DNA from 4 places in the Faecalibacterium sp. Marseille-Q4164 genome. Region 1 is predicted to be linked to each of the others. Evidence: riboswitches for the same ligand, from Rfam matches in the RefSeq annotation. Region 1 holds a riboswitch; each other region holds the start of a gene.

Region 1 (5,082 bases):
ATGATCTTCACCCTGCCCGGCGGTGAGGCCCGCCTGTGGTGGAAGGTGTCCAAGGAGACATTGGCGGCCCCGCCGCCAAAAGCACCCGCCTGCCTGGCTGCCGCCCCGGAAAATATCATGCCGCTGGTCTGAGGCAAAAAATCGTTTTCTCCCTGCTCCCGAAACAGAAATACGGAGCAGGGAGAATTTTTTTGAAAAAAGTACTTGACTTTATCAAGTAATGCGATTATACTAGACCTTGTCAAGTAAAGGAGATGCAAAGAGTGATCCAATCGACCATATCCTTCTACGTGATGGAGTTTTACAAGCAGTTCGCAGCCTACACCACCCAGCAGCTGCAGGAGTTTGGCCTGAGCTTTGGCATGATGTATTTTGTGATCTACGTGGGCAAACATCCCGGCTGCACCCCGGCTGAGATGACCAAAAACCTGCACCTGGACTGGGGCCACTGCCAGCGCAGCGTGATCAAGCTGGTGGAAGATGGCTTTATGACCCGGGAAAAGCAGGGCCGCAGTTATCATTTGGGGCTGACCCCGGCGGGTGAGAGAGCATTCCGGACCTGTCACCAGGTATTTTTCGATTGGGATGCACAAAATTTGAGCGGGCTGACCGAAGAGGAACAGCACCAGCTCCTGAGCCTGCTGCAAAAGGCAGCACGGACGAGGAAAGAGAGTGTGTAACATGTACGACACCATCCTGAGCCCCATTGATTACGGTGGAATGCAGCTGAAGAACCGCATCATCTTTGCCCCCACCACCTTCGGCCTTTCGGACGAGGAATATCTGGCAGAGATGGAGCGGCTGGCCAAGGGCGGCTGCGCCATGATCATCATCGGCGACGTGCCGGTGGCCAAGAGCCGGTTCGAGAAGTCCCTGTTTGACAAAAAGGGCTTCGCCTTCTATCAGCAGATCTGCGAGACTGCCCACAAATACGGCTGTAAGGTCTGCGCCCAGCTCCACCAGACCGATACCGACATGATGTCCATCATCAAGTGCATCCCGGGGATGCTGATGAAAAAGATCACCCCCGACCAGCTGCGGGAGCGGATGAACGATGCCGTGGGTCCCTACATCACCAAGATGTCCCAGAAAAAGATCCATCAGATCATCGCGGGCTTTGGCAAGGCTGCTGTGCTGGCAAAGCAGGCGGGCTTTGACATGGTGCAGGTGCACGGCGACCGGATGTGCGGCAGCTTCTCTTCCGCCATCTTCAACCACCGCACCGATGAATACGGCGGCAGTGCCGAGCGCCGCGCCCGCTTTGCCGTGGAAGCTGTCAAGGCAGTGCACGCCGCTGTGCCCGGCATGGCCATTGACTACAAGCTGGCTGTCCGGCAGGAGAACCCCCATTACGGCAACGCCGGTGTGGTGGAGGAGGAACTGGCCGTGTTCGTGCCCCTGCTGGTGCAGGCAGGCGTGACCAGCTTCCATGTGACACTGGCCAACCACTCTGCGCTGGAAAACACCATCCCGCCGGCCAGCCACCCCGAGTTCAAGGAGACCGGCTGCTTCCTCAAGTTCTGCGATGAGGTGCGCCGGTATACCAGTGTGCCGCTCTGCGGTGTGGGCGGCCTGAACGACCCCGATTTTGTGGAGCAGCAGCTTGCCAGCGGCCGCATCCAGTGCGCAGCAATGTGCCGCCAGCTGCTGGCCGACCCCAACTGGGTCAACAAACTGCAGAGCGGCAATGCGGCAAAGATCCACCGCTGTGTCCGCTGCAACAAAAAGTGCCTGGGCGGCCTGATCGCCCATCAGGGCACCCGCTGTATCTATGATGCCCTGAACGCAAAAGAACAGGGAAGCATCTGATCTCAAACATAATAAAGGAGAATGACCATGAGCTACGCCATCGTTTTCAGCAGCAAGACCGGCAACACCCGCCTGCTGGCCGACACCCTTCGCGCAAGCTTGCCCCAGAATGAGTGCACCTACTTCGGAGCACCGGCCCCGGAGGCACTGGAGGCTGAGACCCTTTACATCGGCTTCTGGACGGACAAGGGCCATGCCGATGACACCCTCACCGCCTTTTTGCAGACCCTGAAGGGGAAGCGGGTCTTTTTGTTCGGCACCGCAGGCTTTGGCGGCAGTGCGGAATATTTCGAGCAGATCCTGGCAGCGGTGCAGAAATCGCTGGATGAGAGCAACACGGTCATTGGAACCTATATGTGCCAGGGCAAGATGCCCATGATTGTGCGCCAGCAGTACGAAAAGATGCTGCAGCAGCCCAACCATGCACCCAACCTCGAGATGCTGATCGAGAACTTTGACAAGGCGCTGGCTCACCCGGATGCCGCAGACCTCGACCTGCTGCGCAAAAAGGCGGCAGAGGTGCAGGCATAACGGAAGAACTCTTCAAAAAAGCAGATTTTTTGAGAAAGCTGCTCCAAAACAGTTGACAGGTTCTGTCCGATGTGGTAGGATAGCGTCGAGGAAATGGAAACGGCTCCTCAAGGTGAATTGAATATTCTCGGCAAAACAGTCGAAAGGCTGTGACGCAAAGCTACAGGGCCTGTAAAATGGCAGCCAGCTGCTTCTCAAAGAAATCTTTCTTTGGGCGACCTGCTTAGATTTTCTAGGTGTTGTTTTGCTGAGTGTATTGCAGAACAACACCTTTTTTCGTTCTCAAATTTCTTCCCAAAAGAAGAAAGGCACGCAAAACTGAATATCCTCGGCAAAGCAGTCGAAAGGCTGTGACGCAAAGCTATAGGGCCTGTAAAATGGCAGCCAGTTGCTTCTCATCACCTGAGGGTCTCCACAGCGGAGAATGGGTGTTGAGTGACCTTCATCTGAAGCATCAGATGTCGATTGCCGAGTATACCAGCAATCGACACCTTTTTTCATGGGGTAACACAAAAGAGGTTCAACACCATGCGTAACGCTTCGATGAAAGTCCTGAAGAATCTGGTCTGCTGCGCCGCATTCATCTGCCTGATGTTTGTTCTGGCAATGCCCGCACACGCAGCTTCCAAGGCCGATGAGCTGCTGCAGCTCGTCAACGCAGAGCGTGCACAGGCTGGTGTGGCTCCTCTGAGCATGGGCAGCAGCGCACTGAATGCTGCCGCACAGGCCCGTGCAAAAGAACTTACCGTCAATTACTCCTACAACCGCCCCAATGGCAGCCGCGAGTTCACCATCCTGCCGGAGTACGGTGTGGACGATGTTTCCGTGGGCGAGAACTACTGGGCAGCTGCTGAGGATGCTTCGGATGTGGTCGCCGCCTGGAATCGCTACGATTTCTTCAAGGAGCGGATGCTGGACAAGGATGCCACCTCCGTTGGCATTGGCTACTACGAGGGCGGCGAGTATGGCAATTACTGGGTGATGATCTTCACCTACGCCCGCGGCACCAGTGAGAACGGTTTTGCACAGGAAGTGCTGGCGCTGGTCAACGCTGAGCGTGCAAAGGAAAATCTGGCACCTCTGGCTATGGGCGATGCCAAGCTGCAGGCCGCCGCCGATGAGCGCGCAAAGGAAGTGGCAAAGGTCGCTTCCCACACCCGCCCCGATGGCACCAACTGTTTCACCGTGCTGAAGGAGTACGGTGTGTCTGATACCGCCACCGGCGAGAATGCCGCCTGGGGCGAGACCACGCCCGAAAAAGTCGTTGCAGACTGGATGGCTTCGGAAGGCCACCGTGTCAATATCATGGACCCCGCCGCCAAGTATATGTGCCTTGGCTACAACTACGATGCCAATTCTCAGTGGGGCCACAACTGGATCCAGATCTTCGCAAAGTAAGCGGATGACTTCCATTGAGCGTTGTACGATGAAATAAAATAAAGCAAAAAGAGATGCACCCCGCTCCCTGAACCGGTTTCAGGAAGGCAGGGTGCATCTCTTTTGTTTTTTATTCTGCTGCCATCTCAGCCACATCCTCGGGGCTGAAATCGCCCAAGGGCAGGATGAGCCGGCCCAGCGTCTCCTGCGGCAGGGCGGCAAGCCGGGCACTCTCGTCCGCAATTTCGGCAGGGCAGAGGACGTGCACGCCGTCTGCACCGGTCTCTACCCGGGCGCGGTGGCCGGTGGCAATGTACTGGATGCCCAGCCGGTCAGCCGCCGCCAGCAGGGCGGGGAAGCGCAGGTCGGCCGGGGCAGCGGTCTCCTCGGCCAGCTGGCTGGCCAGTTCGCTGGCATTCAGGGTGATGCACTCGATGCCCAGAGCCTTGGCGGCTTCCTTGGCGGCATCCACAACGGGGTCATCGGTGCACAGACGCACCACAGCGCCCATCACCGCAAAGCCCTGCTGCTGTAAAATGCGGACAGCTGCTTTGCAGCCCGTGCCGCCGCACAGGCCCACCAGCACCTTGTCCTGCTGCTCATAGGTATCGAACCCGCTGCCGGGCAGAAATGTATCGCTCATCGTCCCTGTCTCCCTCCGTGTGCCTGACTTTGTGCCACGGCCAGCTGGTCGCAGCGCTCGTTTTCCGGGTGGCCTGCGTGGCCCTTGACCCAGACATAGGTGATCTTGTGCCGGGCTTCCTGCTCCAATGCCTGTTCCCACAGGTCGGGGTTCAGGGCAGGGGAGCCGTCGGACTTTTTCCAGCCCCGGCGCTTCCAGCCCCTGGCCCAGCCCTTTTCCAGCCCATTGATGACGTACTGGCTGTCAGAGCACAGCCTCACCTCACAGGGCTCCTTGAGCTGGCGCAGGGCCTCGATAAAGGCGGTCAGCTCCATCCGGTTGTTGGTGGTGGAAGCATCGCCGCCGCTGAGCTCTTTTTCGTAGACCTTGCCGTTGAAGCGGTAGCGCAGCACTGCACCCCAGCCGCCCGGGCCGGGGTTGCCGCTGCACGCGCCATCGGTGTAAACTTCGACTTGTTTCATCTGTTTCTCCCGGAACTTGAATTTTTGGATACCTCTATTTAGAGCTATTTTTCCGGTTCTGTCAAGAGGAAAACGTATCATCCCCGGCTTTTCCGGCAAAGCTTTGAATTGACAAAGTGGACAAGAAATACTATACTGTTTGTAACAAAATGCGTATAGGGGCGCACCGATGCGGTGTGTCCGGCCGGAACGGGGCAGTGCCGCGGTCGCATCGAACAGATGGACTGACAGGGCAGAAATTACTCCGTTCCGGCCATCCCA
Region 2 (5,082 bases), on a different contig from region 1:
TTCATCTCTTCCGGAGCCGTGCCCTCATCGTTCAGGTCAGGGATAAGCTCGTTTTCCATGGCCCAGCGGGCGGCGTGCTGCAGGTCCATATCCTGCTCTTCCTGCCCGACATCGGGGTAGAGCAGTTCGGATTCGGGCATGGGTTTGCCTGCATCCTCCCACAGCATCATGGCAAGGGCGCTGCGGTTGCTGGGGAAGTAGGGCAGAGCCATCAGCTTGCCTGCAAATTCAGCGCCCAGAGAATAGGCCTGATAGCCCAGCACTGCGGTACCCACAGCGGCAGTACCAATGATCGCGGCAGTGCCCAGCACATTGGGCCCATCATCTTCAATGGTGGCATCCTTGGGCATGGCTTCAATGGTCACGCCCTCTTTGGGCATCACAAAGGTAAAGGTCTTGCCGGGGTTGACGATTTCCTCGCCGTTTTCGTCCAGCAGTTTTGCTTTGGACTGGATATCCCAGTGGTCAAAGCTCAGGCCGCTGTCCTTCCACAGCTGGTTGTTTTCGTCGAAGGTCACGGTAACAAGAGCACCCTCGTAAACATTGCCCTTGTCGCTGGCGGCGTTGTCATCGTAGGTAAAGGTGCCGACTTTCACAGTCAATTCATGGTCGGGGATGGCTTCCCACTTGGCGTACAGGGTGGTATCGCCGGAAACGGTATCGTTTTCAACATCAAATGCTTTGGTCAGTTCTTTGTCGGTGTACCAGCCGCCAAACGTATACCCGGCGGCGGTGGGTTCTGCAACTTTTGCAAGCTTGTCGCCAGTGTAAATAGTCTGAGCTACGGGTGCGGTGCCGTGGCCGTTCATTTCAAAAGTGACGGTGCAAAGATATTTCAGCACAGTAGGATTTTTGAAATTTCCATTATCCGTTTGTTCAAAGTTCGAACTGTTAATTAAATTATCCCATTGGTCAGCAGTACCTTTATAAACGACATTTTCTAAGGAAGAACATTTCAAAAATGCCTTTTGAACAACTTTTTTCACACTATTTGGAACAGTAACTGTTTTTAATTTTGAACATTCAGCAAACATTGCTCGCTCAATACTTTCAACGCCATCAGGAATGACAAATTCATCAAGGCTACTGCATTGATAAAATGCATGATGGTCAATATTAGTTACGCTTGAAGGAAGGGTGAGGCTCTGTAAACTAGAATTGCAATGGAATGCGTTCCCACCAATACTTTTTAGTCTTGAGCCTTCTTGAAAAGTGAATTTTTTAATACACCAATCATCATAGAATGCGTTTTCGCCAATAGTTTCTACCTCACGGGGAAGTTCAAATTCTCTAATTGCACAGCAATTTGCGAATGCGTCATGGTCAATCAATTTCAACTGACTTTCACTATCAAAAATAACATTAACAAGACCGGAGTTAGTGTGCAAGTCACCACACTGGCGAAATGCGTATGCCCCAATTCTTGTTATAGTTTTTGGTATTTTTATACTAACAAAATTTGGCTTTCCAACATAATCTTTATAGGGAGTGCTGTCTACCAGTCGGCAATCAAATGCACGGTCACCGATTTCTGTAACGGTATATGTTGTACCATTATTTACAACTGTTTCAGGAATTACTCTCTCCGTCTGTACTTCCACAGGCCCCACAACGGAGACAGTGGAACTGCTCAGTTTCTTATATCGCAAACCTTGATAATCAAATTCATCTTCTCCACGAGCGGGAATATCTGCCGCAAATGCCGTGACTGCCGACAGGGGCAGCATGGTGATCATCATGCAGACCGCAACCAATAAGCTGATCAAACGCTTAGGTCTCATAATTCTTTACTCCTTTTCAATGATTTTCCCAAAACTCTCTTTATTTCAGCCAAAACAAAAGAGCGCCGCACCGGCCAAACGGCTGGTACGACGCTCTGAACCCTTGTAGGCCCGCTGTGCGCTCGCTCTCCTGAAGGGAAGCCGACGCATCTTCACAAGGAGGTGCAAGGTTTCGTATTACCTTACCCGGAGAGAATAACGTGCAGCTGGCTGCCATGTTACAGGCCCTGTAGCTTTGCGTCGCAGCCTTTCGACTGGTTTGCCGATTCTTCAGTTTTAGCGGAAATGGCATTTTGCACAGAACAAGATACGCTTTTCTTTTTTTTTTGTCAATATGACGAAAGAAAGTTTGGAGAAGTATACAAAAGAAGTGTACAATGTGAAAAACATAAAGAAAACAAAATCGTGCAGCAGAACAAGATCTGCCTGACTTTATGGAGAATGCAGTGCAAGAAAAATGCCCCTGACCGAAAGAAGCCGGTCAGGGGCATTTGGGGTTGCTGCAGCGGGCAGGGTCAGTGCCTGCGCTCGTACTTCAGGCGCTCCCGCAGCTCGTCCAGAGAGCGGTGCTTTTCGCCGTGGCGCAGCTTGGGGTAAGCGCGGAGCATACGGCCCTTGCCAAAGTACTTGGAGCTCCGGGTGCGGGCGCGCATCTCCTCGCTGCGGGCCTGCAGCTCTTCGGCCAGCTGTTCCAGACGGAGCAGCTCTGCCGTGCGCTCTGCGGTGCCCTTGGCAGCCAGCTTGACGGCAGTGGCGGCCTCAGAGGCATTGAGCCGGGCCTCCTGGGAGGACTTGCGGGCAGCCTCCATGGCCTCGTCGGCCTTGGCGCGCAGGGCGGCAGCGGCATCCCGGGGGCTCAGTTTGGCGGCATTGTCCCGGGCCTCGGCAGCCGCCAGCTTGAGCTGCAGGCGGCTCTCGTCCATCTTCTGGTCCACATCCATGGCGGTGGTGCCCAGCAGCTCGGTCATGGCATCGGACACGGCGTGCATACTGTCGGCCACCTTTTCCAGGGCATCCAGCTCACGGGCCAGGTCAGAGGCCGCAAAGGCGGTCACCACCACGTCGGCGGCGTAGCAGGCGTACAGGATGCACATGAGGACAAAGCCCACCATCTGGGGGACCATCGCCACAAAGCCCGCGATCACGGGGTGAACGGCCTTCATCACCACAACGGTGCCCACGCCCCACAAAAGGGAGAACTCCAGGCAGATATATCCGCCGATGTTGAAGGGGAAGTCGCTGTAATCCCACCACCGGGTGTGGTAGAGCTTGTAGAGCGCCCAGCCGCCCACCAGCTCCAGCACGCTGGGCAGGATCACGCCGCCGATATAGAGCAGCAGCAGGTTGTCTGCCAGCGGCGAAAGGGTGAACAGCACGATGATCATGCCAAAGCCGTAGATGGGGCAGACCGGGCCGTTCAGAAAGCCGCGGTTCACCAGCTGGCCGGTGGAAACGGCGGCATAGATGACCTCCAAACACCAGCCCAGGCAGGAGTAGATCAGGAAAAACGCCAGGATCTGATACAGCGAAAAGCCGCAGACCATGGTGTTGACAAAAAAGGACATCTTACTCCTCCTTTGCGGCGGCAGCGGCTTCCTCCGCAGCCTTCCTCTTTTTCAGGACCTTGGGCTCGATCCAGGTCACGGCGGCATCGCCGGGCAGCTTTTTGGCGATCAGGGCCTTGATCTTGATGCCCATCTCGGTGAACATCCCCTCGTGCTCGGTGCGGATGTTCCACTCCGGCTCGTTTTCGTGCAGGTCAAAGGTCTTCCAGGTGATCTCGTAGCCGGAAGCGGGGAAGTACTCCAGGCTGTCGCGGAACAGGTCGTCGTCATCGGTCTTGAAGTAGATCTCGCCGCCGTCCTTCAGGAATTCGCGGTACTGGATGAGCTGGCGGGGATAGGTGAGCCGGTGCTTGTTGGAGGAAGCGTTCTTGCTCCACGGGTTGCAGAAGTTGATATAGATGCGGCTGACGGTATCCTGGGCGGTGAGCACGCCTTTGATGCGCTCGATGTCGGTGCTCATGATCTTCACGTTATCGATGGGGCGGCCTGCCTCGGTGTAAGCGGCCTCGATCTTGCGCTTGGCAAGGATCAGCACCTTGTCGGTGATGTCGATGCCCAGATAGTTGTTTTCCGGGTGGGCGCAGGCCAGCTGGGAGAGGAAGCCGCCCTTGCCGCAGCCCAGTTCCAGCACAAAGGGCTGCTCCGGGCGGGCATACTGTGCGTGCCACTTGCCGCCCCAGATCAGGGGCTCGTGGACGTGGAAATCGGCGGCCATCAGCTCATCGTGGGCGTAGGGTTTGAAACGCATTCTCATAGTTTGTAATTCTCCTTGATGTTGTGTGACTCCTTCAGCCGCCTTCGGCGGCAGCTCCCTCAGCGAGGGAGCCACCGGCGAAGAGGGAAAGCTTTCCGTACAGCCAAAGCCTCCCTCATTGAGGGAGGTGGCATCGCGCAGCGATGACGGAAGGAGTTATTTCGTCTTTCTCAAAAATTCTTCCACTTGTTCCGGTGCAGCGGCGCAGCTTCCCTGACAGATGCCGGGTTTGCCGCCGCCGCGGCCATTGAGGGCGGCGTTCAGGGTTTTGGTCAGGGCACGGACATCGCCGCCCGCCTGGGCAAGGCAGTAGCCGGTGCCCTTTTCGTTGGGGGTCAGGGCCGCGCACAGGCCGGTGGTGGCTTCGGTCAGGCGGACAGCCAGCCGGTGCAGGCCGTCCGGGTCCAGCCCCGGCACGATGCGGATGGCATCCGCACCGGGTGTTACCTGCGCGGCCAGCGCGTCAAAGAGCTGGCTGCACAGCCCGAAGTGGGTGAATTTCAGGGCGGTGTACTCGTCATACACCCGGTGCACGGCGTTGGCCGTCTCGCTGGCCTTGGCGCTGAGCAGGGCACCGATCTCTGCCTGCCGTGCCCGCATGGCCTGCGCGGCTTCCAGCGCGCGCCCGCCGCAGACGACGCTCAGGCGCACGCCGCCCTTATAGTTTTCGGCGGCCAGGATCTTGATCTGGCCCACCGCGCCGGTAAAGGCGGTGTGGGTGCCGCAGCAGGCACAGACATCCGCCCCGGGGATGGTCACGATCCGCACCTGCCCCTCGATCTCCTTTTTGGAGCGGTAGGTCAGGGCGGCCAGCTCCTCCCGGGTGGGGTAGGTGATGTTCACCGGCACATTCTCCCAGATGATGCGGTTGGCGGCAGTCTCGGCTGCTTTCAGCCCCTCGGCGGAGATGGGGATGTTCGTGTCCATCCGCACGGCATCGGAGCCGATGTGGAAGCCCACGTTCTCGGCCCCGAACATGCTG
Region 3 (5,082 bases), on a different contig from region 1:
ATCGTATTTGTAATTGATGAGTATCCTTATCTTGCAAAGGCTAAACCCGCTATTTCCGCAATGCTTCAGCACATCATCGACCATAAATGGACAGAGTCCCAAATGTACCTGATCCTGTGTGGCTCGTCCATGAGTTTTATGGAAAGTCAGGTTTTGGGCAAAGAAAGCCCTCTGTATGGGCGCAGAACAGCGCAATTCAAGATCATGCCGCTGGATTATAGGGAAACTGCGGTATTCCATCCGAATCTGTCTGAGGAAGATAACGCCCTGATTTATGGCATCACAGGCGGCGTTCCGCATTATATCAACAAATTGGATGTTCGGGACAGCGTAGATGAAGCACTGATGGAAAACTTGTTTGACCGTTCCAGCTACCTCTATGAGGAACCGGCCAACCTGTTAAAGCAGGAGCTGCGTGAGCCTGCAATTTATAATGCAATCATCAAGGCAATTGCAGAGGGGGCTTCTCGCCTGAACGACATCACCACAAAAGTTGGTGAAGAAAACTCTGTGGTGGCGAAGTACCTCAAAACGTTGATAGACCTTGGAATCGTCAAAAAAGAAACGCCGATCACAGAGAAACCGGGCAAAAAAACGATCTATCTTCTGGCGGACAATTTTTTTCGTTTTTGGTACCGTTTTGTGCCGGTCAATGCAAGTGCCATTGATTCGGGGCGGATCGCAAAGACCTACCCCCATGCGGTGAAGCAGTATTTTCCAGACTATATGGGCCTGATTTTTGAGAAGATGTGTCAAGACTATTTGCTCTATTATGCGAATGATCTTCCTATCGAGTTGAGTGAGATCGGGCAGTGGTGGGGAACCGACCCTCAAAAAAAGAAGCAGATCCAGATCGACATTGTCGGAACGCCGGTTGAGGGTAATGACTATATCATTGGCTCCTGCAAATACCGCAATGAAAAAATCGGTTTGGACGAACTGGAACTGATTCGGGAATATGCAGCAGTCTTTGGGAAAGGAACAAACTACCACTACTACATTTTCTCGAAAGGCGGATTTACGGACGGTCTGCTTCAGGCACAGGAACGCGGAGAAGTACAGCTGCTTACCCTTGCCGATATTTTTGAATAACACAAGAAACGCTCTTGCCGGTGTAAAACTGGCAGGAGCGTTTCTTGTTGAAGTGATTATAAAAGACCTTTGATTTTTTCAAGATGATCTATAGCGGCTTGCAGTTCATTTTGAAACTGATTCCTAGAAGGATCTCGACCCAAAAGAAGATAATCCATACTGACATGGAAGTATTCTGCAATATCGATCAGGATTTTTACAGAGCCATTGGAGCTTCCCCTTTCAAGATCGCCCAGGTGGTGATGGGAAACACCAAGTTTTTCAGCAAGTTTTTCCTGCGATAACTTCGCATTTGTACGCAAAGTAAAAATACGGTTACCAATAGCATTCGGATCAAAACTCATGTGTGACCTCCAAATTTTCGATAAAGCGTGAGAAGTCGAAAACTCGGAGTTGCTACGGATATCTAGCCGCTTGGGGCATCCACGAAAAATGGACAAATCATAACCCCGCGTTTTCACGCGGGGTTATGATTGTATAATTCTTAGCCGTTCCGTCATCTTCAACTGTTCCATCATCTGTGATTGCATTGTAATCCGCCATTGCACCTGAACCTTCGATGCTCAGTGTATATGTAGGATTCTCCGCAGCCGTATTGTTTTGTTCCACTTCCCAAGAAACACTTTCCGTCTGATCTTCTGCACCGCAAGGGCCGCTTGTTGCTGCATTTTGTGCCAGCACAGCCAAGGCAGACGTATTCCCCACCGTTTCCGCAAACGCCGTGACCGCCGAAGCAGGCACCATGGAGACGGCCATACAGCCCGCCACCAGCAAACTTACTACACGTTTTGGTTTCATAAACTTTTTCCTCCCTTATGAAGTATCCCAAACGCTTTTCCCTGCACCCGCCGCAAATGTAAAAAGGAGCCGCACCTGCCCCGAAAGGCTGGTGTGACGCTGTGGTGTACTTATGGGGAAGTGCAGCTGGCTGCCCGGTCTGGGCCCTTTAGCTTTGCGTCGCAGCCTTCCAGCTGGTTTGCCGATTCTTCTGTTTTGTGGGGGTGCTCTTTTGCATTTTATTATACCCCCCTTATATAAAAATCAAGGGGTTTTCCATGAGTTTGTCATTTGTAACAAATGCAGTCTATTTTTTAGTGCGATTTGACGGGGGGTGGGGGTGACCCTCTCAGTTAAAGACTTTGGCTGAGAGGGTTAGGCCATTACTAAGAAAACGCCGCCGCACAGGTCGCAATTCTGTGCAGCGGCGTTCCTATGGAGGATGATAAAGTATCACTTGGAAATGGCGCAGTTATTCGTACAGGGCATCAAAGTTGGTCAGTTCCACCTCATGCTCATCCAGCCAGCGACGAACCTGCGGGTCACACAGGGTCGCCAGATCACGGCAGCGGGGCAGGGTCAGGGAAGTATTGTCCAGAAGGTACTGATCCAGATAACCCGGATGGAAATGTAGGATATTGTACTCGTAGGGAGAGCTCAGGATGCCGAAGCGGTCTTCCAGCCAGTCCTCCGGGCGGCTGCCCCGGTTCAGAATCTCCATTGCGTTGCTGTTGCCCAAACTGAACAGCTCGCAGGCCGGTTTCATCGGCAGTTCTTCGGCCAGCGTATCGCCCATGTTATGGATGCCCAGCTTCTTTCCGATATCCCGGAACGCCTGCTCCATGGGCCTTGTCATGGCGCTGTGGCCCTCAAAATGCCGGGGATAATGTCCCACAAGTTCTTTGTGCCGGTCCAGCTGGGCCATGGTCTCGGTATACAGGTCCTCATAGCTGGGGTAAACTTCGCCCTTGCATTTGGCATCATTGGGATTCTCGCTCTTCCACAGATAGCTGCGGTAGAACATTCCCTCTTCGTTTACCAGCGTGGGCACCTTTTCCGGGGCGCTGACGGGGCGGTACTGCACAAAATTGGTGTGCTGGACCAGCGGCACCTCCGGGCACTCGCTCTGCCAGAGTTTCACCGCATGGGGGACGGCGGCCATGTTGCTCATCAGCGAGAGGGTGCAGACCACGCCCTCCTTATAGGCTTTGATGACACCATAGTTGTATGCCTCACTGAAGCCGAAATCATCGGCTACTACGATCAACTTCTTGCTCATAGCTGTTTCCTTTGTCCTTATCGGTTCAGATAATCCGCATTGAAGATCTTGCCCTCGGTGCTGCGGTCATAGACCTTCCGGCCCTCGGCGTAGGTGACCTGTGCCTGATAATCGTCGCTGATGACCACCAGATCTGCGTCCTTGCCCACTTCAATGGTACCCTTGCGGTCGGCAAAACCATACTTGATGCAGGGATTGAGGCAGGCCATCTTCAGGCAGGTCTCCAGCGGGATGCCAACATTGTTCACCAGATTTCTGATGTCGAACAGCACCGGCTGGCTGGAACCGCACAGGCGGCCGGTATCGGTCAGAACAAAGCCCTCCGGGGTCACATTCAGGGCCATCCCCTCAAAGATGCCCTCATACTTGCCCACCGGTGCACCGGACAGAGCCGTACAGTCACTGACCATCATGAATTTGTCGGTGCTCTTGACCTTGAAGTAGATGCCCAGCATCTCATCGCAGATGTGCAGGCCGTCGCAGATCACCTCACAGGTAACGTTTTCATTGGTCAGGGCTGCTCCCAGACCGCCGATGTCCCGGTGATGCATATCGGTCATGACGTTGCCGGTATGGGTCGCCACACTGATGCCCTTGGCATAGGCGGCCATGGCCTGCTTATAGTTGTTGTCACTGTGGGCGGCTGCCACTGTGATGCCCTGCGAGAGGAAATACTCGATGATGGGGTCCATCCCGGGGATCTCCGGTGCCAGTGCCACAAGACGCAGCCACCCGCCGCCGGCTTCCACCATGGCATGTGCCGTCTCCATACTTACCTCCGGCCAGCCGGTACGGATGCCTTTTTCACCGGTGCGGTTCAGCCAGGGGCCTTCGCTGTGGATACCCAGAATGGTTGCACCGTCCTGATCACCCTCTTTTGCCACCTCTGCCACCGCACGGATGGAATCCGGGTCGCACACCGTCGGGAAGATGTTCACGGTGCCCTGACTTGTCAGCCCCTTCAGATAACCTTTCACGGATGCGATCTGCTTTTCATGGGGGGCATTCTTATTCATGATATCATAACCGCAGGTGCCGTGGTTATGAGTATCAAAAATGCCGGGGATGATCCGCTGGTCGCCGTATTCAATGGCTTCGGGGTCGGTCGTATTTTCTGCAAAGGCAGTGATCTTGCCGCCTTCCACAGTCAGCACACCTGCCTTGGGGCCTTTCGGCGTATAAATGCGGTTGGAATGCAGTTTCATAATTCAGTTCTCCTTCTTATTTGCTTCCTGTTTTGCAAAATCGGCCAACGCCCGTTCCATCCGCTCCATCCGGGGCAGATCCAGTACATGGTCCTGTGCACAGCAGGTATTCTCCACAACAAATTCGCCTTTTTCCACTCGTCCACAGCTGAGCATCATCCCTCTGGGAAAGAGCGCCAGCAGATTCCGCTGCCGCTGTTCCTCCGGGTAGTTCCGGTCATAGACCTTATCCTCCGGCAGCAAACTGCACAGCTGTTCCGCCGCCTCTTTCCGGTACTCGCCGTGCGCCAGCGCCACTGCCGGGCCGCTGGTCAAATTGTCCAGCAGCAGAACAGTTGCCGCAGTTGGCATCTCCTGCGCCAGAAGCCGGAAGCCGTCATAGTTATCCACTGCATGGTCACAGAAGGCAAAAGCGATGTTCTCCTCACCGCTCAGGTCCTCCGCCAGCTTTACGGCAGTGGCGACCGCACCGGAACAGCGGCTGAAGTTGCAGGGGCTTGCATGGGGCAGCAGCAGCCAGACACCTACCCCCGCCAGCAGCAGTGCCGCCAGCGTCCGGGGCAGCATGGCACCGGTTCCCCGTCCGGACCAGAACATCAGGCAGGCCGCTCCGAAACAGAGCAGTTCCAGCACGCATTGCAGTGCAAGGTCTCTCCCCCGCTGCTGAACATTTTTGTCCGGATGGAACGGATAGTATTTCTGGGGCCGCAGCGCCTTTGCCGGCGTATC
Region 4 (5,082 bases), on a different contig from region 1:
GTCGATCTCGTCCTTCGGGGTCTTGCGCAGCTCCAGACCGAAAGCGATGTTCTTGTAAACGGTCATGTGGGGGTACAGAGCGTAGCTCTGGAACACCATGGCGATATCACGATCCTTGGGAGGAACGTCGTTGATCAGGCGGCCGCCGATGTACATTTCGCCCTTGGAGATCTCCTCCAGACCGGCGATCATGCGCAGGGTGGTGGACTTGCCGCAGCCAGAGGGGCCGACGAAGATGATGAACTCCTTATCCTGGATCTCCAGGTTGAAGTCGGTAACAGCAGGAGCAGTAGCGCCCGGATAGATCTTGTAGATGTGCTGGCAGCTAATCGAAGCCATAGGTCATTGCCTCCATTAAAATTTTTCTATGTTACGGCACCTTGACGGTGCACGCTCTCGTTGGTATTATAATAACAGATAACTTTGTGATATAAAATAGCATTTTATTGATTTGAGGTGTCAGATATTGCTTTATGATTGGACAAGCACCGCAGCCCTTGGCGTGGTGCGGGATATCCAGCCCAAAGAACCCCTGACCCTGACCGGCGAGGGGCTGTGGGTCTGCCTGATCTCCAGCGGCAGATGCACTGCCAGCCTGACCGATGCCTCGCCCTCCCCGGCGGGCAGCGCACTGATCCTGCCGCCCCAGAGCGCGGCGGCGGGCCATCTGGTGCTGAGCCGCGCCCCGTTGACCCTGACCCCGGAAGGGGAGAGCCACCTGCTCTGCGTCCAGCTGACCGGGCAGGCGGCGGTGCAGTTCCTTGCCGGGCTGACGGAGCTGCCGTTCCTGGCCCGGGGCGAGACCTGCCCCGCTGCCGCAGAGCTGCTGGGCCGCCTTGCCGCCGAGGCCGATACACCCCGCAGCCGGGCCGCCAGCCAGCTGGCCTTTGCCCTGCTCTGTGAGCTTGCGGGGGCCGACAGCGCCGCCCCGCCCCTGCCGCCGCTGGTGGAGGCCGCCATTGAGGATATCCGCCAGAACTACGCTGGCCTGTACGGCGTGGAGGAGCTCAGTGAGCGGCTGGGAGTCTCCAAGAGCCACCTTGTCCGCACCTTTACCGCCGCCGTAGGGGTGCCCCCGGGGCGCTACCTGACCACCGTGCGGGTGGAAGCTGCCATGCGGCTGCTCCTGCACCGGGAATACACGCTGGATGTCATTGCCAGCCTGTGCGGTTTCTCAGGGGCCAACTACCTGTGCCGGGTGTTCAAAAAAGAGACCGGCCAATCCCCCGCACAGTGGCGGGCCTTGGCCGGTCAGACAGCGCGGCCCCTCAGCCCGGCGGAAAGCCAGCGGGAGCAGGCACTGTATATTTAAAATGTTCAGGAGCCGGGGCAGCACCCGGCTCTTTTCCGTGGAGGCGTTCAGCCGCACACAGACTGCGGGCGCTTGAGCAGGAACACCGTCAGGGCCAGCGTGATGGCCTCGGCGGCGGGGAAGGCCGACCACACGCCGTTCATGCCGAACAGGGCGCTCAGGATCAGCGAGCAGGTGACGATGGCGGCCACGCCCCGGCTGACCGAGGTGATGGTGGCCTCGGTGGGGCGGTTGACCGCGCCCAGATAGCCCGCCGCAACAATATTGCAGCCTGCAAAGAAGTAGCCCAGGAAGTAGATGCGCATACCGCTGTGGGCATATTCGGCCATCAAAGCAGAGTTCTCGCTGTTGAAGAGGGCAACAAAGGTATTGGTAAAGCCAAACACGGCACCGTACAACACCGCCGCCAGCGCCAGCGCGGTGCCGCAGCCCAGCAGAAGCAGCTTTTTTGCTCCGGTCATCTCATTTTTGCCGTAGCACTGGCTGATCAGCGGCTGGGCACCCTGGGCCACGCCGTTGAAGATGGCTGTTGCCACCAGCGCAAAGTTTGCCACCACGCCGTAGGCGGCCACGCCCACGTTGCCCGCCAGCCGGAGCAGCAGGAAATTGAACACGGTGGTGGTCACAGCAGAGGAGAGCTCCCCGACAAAGCCGGAGATGCCCAGCTGGCAGCTCTGCACCAGCAGCCGGGCCGAGGGGGCCTGCCGGACAAAGGTGAGCGTGTTGCTCTTTTGAAAGAAGTGGCGGCTGCAGATGGCGATGCTGAGCACCGGCGAGATGGCGGTTGCCAGCGCCGCGCCGGGCAGGCCCAGCTCCATGGGGAAGATGAAGATGTAATCGAACACCACATTGAACAGGCTGCCGCTCAGGGTGGCCACCATGGCAAGGGACGGGTCGCCGTCGTTGCGGACGAAGGCCGAGAGGATGTAGTTGCACATGAAGAAGGGTGTGAACAGCAGGAAGATGCGGGTGTAGTTCAGGCCCAGCGCCACAATGTCCGCATCGCCGCCCATGAGCTGCAGGAGCGTGCCCGGGCAGAACGCGCCCGCCAGCATGAACGGGATGGCGATCAGGCAGGCGCAGAGGATGGCGTTGGAAAAATACCGCTGCGCCCGCGCCTCGCCCTGCGCCTGCAGGATGGCGTACCGGGTGGCCGCACCCAGGCCGATCATCGAGCCGAAGGCAAAGATCAGGTTGTACATGGGCAGGCAGAGGTTCAGCAGGGTCACGCCGTCGGTGCCCGCCACCTGGGCGATGAAATAGGTGTCGGCCAGAATATAGCACGATGTGCCGATCAGACCGAAAATATTCTGCGACACATACTTGAAGAACTGCTTTGTCAGGTTCATGGATGCTTCCTTTCCGCGGGGAGAATAGGGGAGTGAAACGTAAAAACGACTACTACTATATCATAAAACTTGGCATATTTCAACGAAAAAGCGAGGAAACACGCCGCCTTTTCCCAAACGGAACACTTCTCCCCGGGGAGATGCTGCTATCCGAAAATGTCATACAAACACTGTCGCTTTTGTGCAACTTGCCAAAGATGTTTTTGGGTTATTGACAAAAAAAAAAAAAAAGTTTTATGATTTTTGTGTAAGTTGCCACATAAAAACAGAAGAATCGGCAAACCAATCGAAAGGCTGCGACGCAAAGCTAAAGGGCCTGTAATATGGCAGCCAGCCGCACTTTCTCAACCATACCGCACATGGGCATCACCTCAAGGGGCGGTAGATTCCCAAAGTACAAAACGCAGAGCGTTGTACCAGCCATTTGGCCGGTGCGGCGCTCTTTTTGCTTTGTGCGGGCATGGTTATATTTTGGGAATAATTCATAAAAGGAGGATTTTTATGAGATTGAAACGAGTGATCAGCGCCGCCTTGGCAGTGAGCATGGCAGTTTCCATGATGCCTGCTACTGCGGTTTCGGCGTTTGCAGAGGGAACGAGCACCAAAACTGCGGAGACAACCACTGTTACTGGCAAGAATAGCACCGAAAGCAAAGCAGAAACCTCTGGTTATTGTGGTGCAGAGAATCAGGAAAAGAGTGTTCAGTGGGCTTTCAATAAGGAAACCGGCGTTCTGACCATTTCTGGTACCGGCCGTATGGCGGATTATAAGTACGGCAATACGGAAGATACCCGCCCTTGGGCAGCTTTTTCAAATGTAATCAAAGAGGTTAAAATTGAAGAGGGCGTTACCGGTATTGGTGGTAATGCTTTCCGAAATCTTACTGCACTGACCAAGACAAATATTCCTGCAAGCATTAACTATTTGGGTGATTACATCTACCGCGCAGATAGTGAACTTACGGATGTTGAATGGGCACCCAATTTTACGGCACCTAGCCTTAAGGATAACGATACGAATGGTGGAACGTATACTGGTACATATGTTCCAACCAGTATGTTTGATTTCTGCTCCAAACTGGGTGACGGCAAAGAGCTGACGAAGTGGCTTCCCAGTAGCTTTACTGGCGTTGGTTGTGCTGCGTTCCGTGGAACACAGTTTACAGTTGATTTTGATAACTGGAGCAATTTGAAGTATATTGGTGCCCGTGCATTTGAGCAGATGCCTCATCTTGAGAGTTTTACGCTGACAGATGGTATTCAGATTGGTTTGAGAGGTACGGATTCTAATGCGTTCAATGGTTCTGGATTGAAGAAACTGATTGTAAATACTGAGGAAGTACCGAGAAGCTTTGCGAATGGATGTACAGAATTGACAGATATTACATTAGGCAGTGCTGTAAAAAAGATTCAACCTTTCGCATTTTATTCGACAGCTATTACTACATTAGATGTGCCGGAAGGAATCAGTAACATTGGAGATTCTGCATTTTATGCTTGTCAAAATTTTAATAAATTGACATTTCGGGGCAAGGTAACATTAGGGGAAAAGGTATTTACTGCGTGCGGCATCAAAGAACTTGATATTCTGGATGGTGCAGAAGTCATTTGTACAGGTGGAGATCCTTTTAGGGGAAGTGGAAGTGATCCTGCGGTGACCACAATCAATGCAGTTGAGTTAAAAGGTGCGTTAAAGAGTGGTAAGGAAGATCAAACAGACGGGAGTCTTTGGCACGATATATTTTCTAAAAATGCTGGAATAACAACGGTAAATGTTTGTGGCCAAAACCTGCAATATGTGCGACCGTCAGTATTTCCGAGTATGGAAACATTGAATGTAACAGGCGGAGATGCGCACATTCCAGCTGAAAATACCTATGCTTTCTCTGGAAATACTACACTGAAGCATGTTGACATCGATGTTGATACTTACACAGAAGATGAATATGAGGATAAAGATGGAAAACAAGCTGTGGTAGCATCTTTCCGTAACGCACAGGCGCTTGAAACCTTTGCGGTGAGAGCCAATAACGTAAAACTTGGAAATCGAACTTTCTGTGAGTGTGCAAATTTGAAGAAGATTGATTTTACAGGTTGCGACGAGATTCATTATATGAACGGTTGCCTGGGCTCTTCTACGAGTGGACAACCACTTAATCCCAATGTGTGCATTTATGTGAATGACGAATCTGCAAATCCGAGAGCAACCAACAATGATAGTGGGTTGGGTAAAAATGTAGGCATTGTCTTTGTTGTCGATGGCGGCATTGTTGACATGAATAAGACCGGTTTTGACAGCGTAACCAAGGCTGGATGTACCGCAAAATGGTATGAGGACGCTAAATGCCAGACCGAAACCGAGGATACTACCCCCGTAACGGGTAAAACCTATTACGCCAAGTGGGCAAAGAACAATTACACT

What was found. A riboswitch is a leader RNA that binds a small molecule or an ion and turns the genes downstream of it on or off. The one in region 1 is predicted to bind cyclic di-GMP.
Region 2: it holds a riboswitch for cyclic di-GMP, as region 1 does, so the genes downstream of both, J3352_RS14390 (leucine-rich repeat protein) here and J3352_RS09365 (CAP domain-containing protein) in region 1, are expected to answer to the same signal.
Region 3: it holds a riboswitch for cyclic di-GMP, as region 1 does, so the genes downstream of both, J3352_RS05815 (hypothetical protein) here and J3352_RS09365 (CAP domain-containing protein) in region 1, are expected to answer to the same signal.
Region 4: it holds a riboswitch for cyclic di-GMP, as region 1 does, so the genes downstream of both, J3352_RS09715 (leucine-rich repeat protein) here and J3352_RS09365 (CAP domain-containing protein) in region 1, are expected to answer to the same signal.

The regions. Positions count from the first base shown of each region.
Region 1 covers NZ_JAFREJ010000009.1:55,615-60,696, forward strand. Annotated here, with positions in the region: gene J3352_RS09345 (sulfate/molybdate ABC transporter ATP-binding protein) at 1-132, shown strand, start outside; gene bilQ (bilirubin utilization transcriptional regulator BilQ) at 255-680, shown strand; gene bilR (bilirubin reductase) at 682-1,809, shown strand; gene bilS (flavodoxin family protein BilS) at 1,837-2,340, shown strand; cyclic di-GMP riboswitch class I at 2,460-2,535, shown strand; cyclic di-GMP riboswitch class I at 2,661-2,736, shown strand; gene J3352_RS09365 (CAP domain-containing protein) at 2,869-3,738, shown strand; gene J3352_RS09370 (hypothetical protein) at 3,848-4,360, opposite strand; gene rnhA (ribonuclease HI) at 4,357-4,821, opposite strand.
Region 2 covers NZ_JAFREJ010000005.1:36,968-42,049, forward strand. Annotated here, with positions in the region: gene J3352_RS14390 (leucine-rich repeat protein) at 1-1,781, opposite strand, end outside; cyclic di-GMP riboswitch class I at 1,980-2,055, opposite strand; gene J3352_RS07175 (putative ABC transporter permease) at 2,297-3,346, opposite strand; gene trmB (tRNA (guanosine(46)-N7)-methyltransferase TrmB) at 3,348-4,100, opposite strand; gene J3352_RS07185 (alanyl-tRNA editing protein) at 4,257-5,082, opposite strand, start outside.
Region 3 covers NZ_JAFREJ010000003.1:167,609-172,690, forward strand. Annotated here, with positions in the region: gene J3352_RS05805 (ATP-binding protein) at 1-1,092, shown strand, start outside; gene J3352_RS05810 (helix-turn-helix domain-containing protein) at 1,149-1,436, opposite strand; gene J3352_RS05815 (hypothetical protein) at 1,534-1,890, opposite strand; cyclic di-GMP riboswitch class I at 2,009-2,083, opposite strand; gene J3352_RS05820 (ChbG/HpnK family deacetylase) at 2,342-3,148, opposite strand; gene J3352_RS05825 (N-acetylglucosamine-6-phosphate deacetylase) at 3,166-4,353, opposite strand; gene J3352_RS05830 (hypothetical protein) at 4,357-5,082, opposite strand, start outside.
Region 4 covers NZ_JAFREJ010000010.1:50,871-55,952, reverse strand. Annotated here, with positions in the region: gene J3352_RS09730 (ABC transporter ATP-binding protein) at 1-339, opposite strand, end outside; gene J3352_RS09725 (AraC family transcriptional regulator) at 467-1,312, shown strand; gene J3352_RS09720 (MATE family efflux transporter) at 1,360-2,661, opposite strand; cyclic di-GMP riboswitch class I at 2,928-3,003, shown strand; gene J3352_RS09715 (leucine-rich repeat protein) at 3,163-5,082, shown strand, end outside.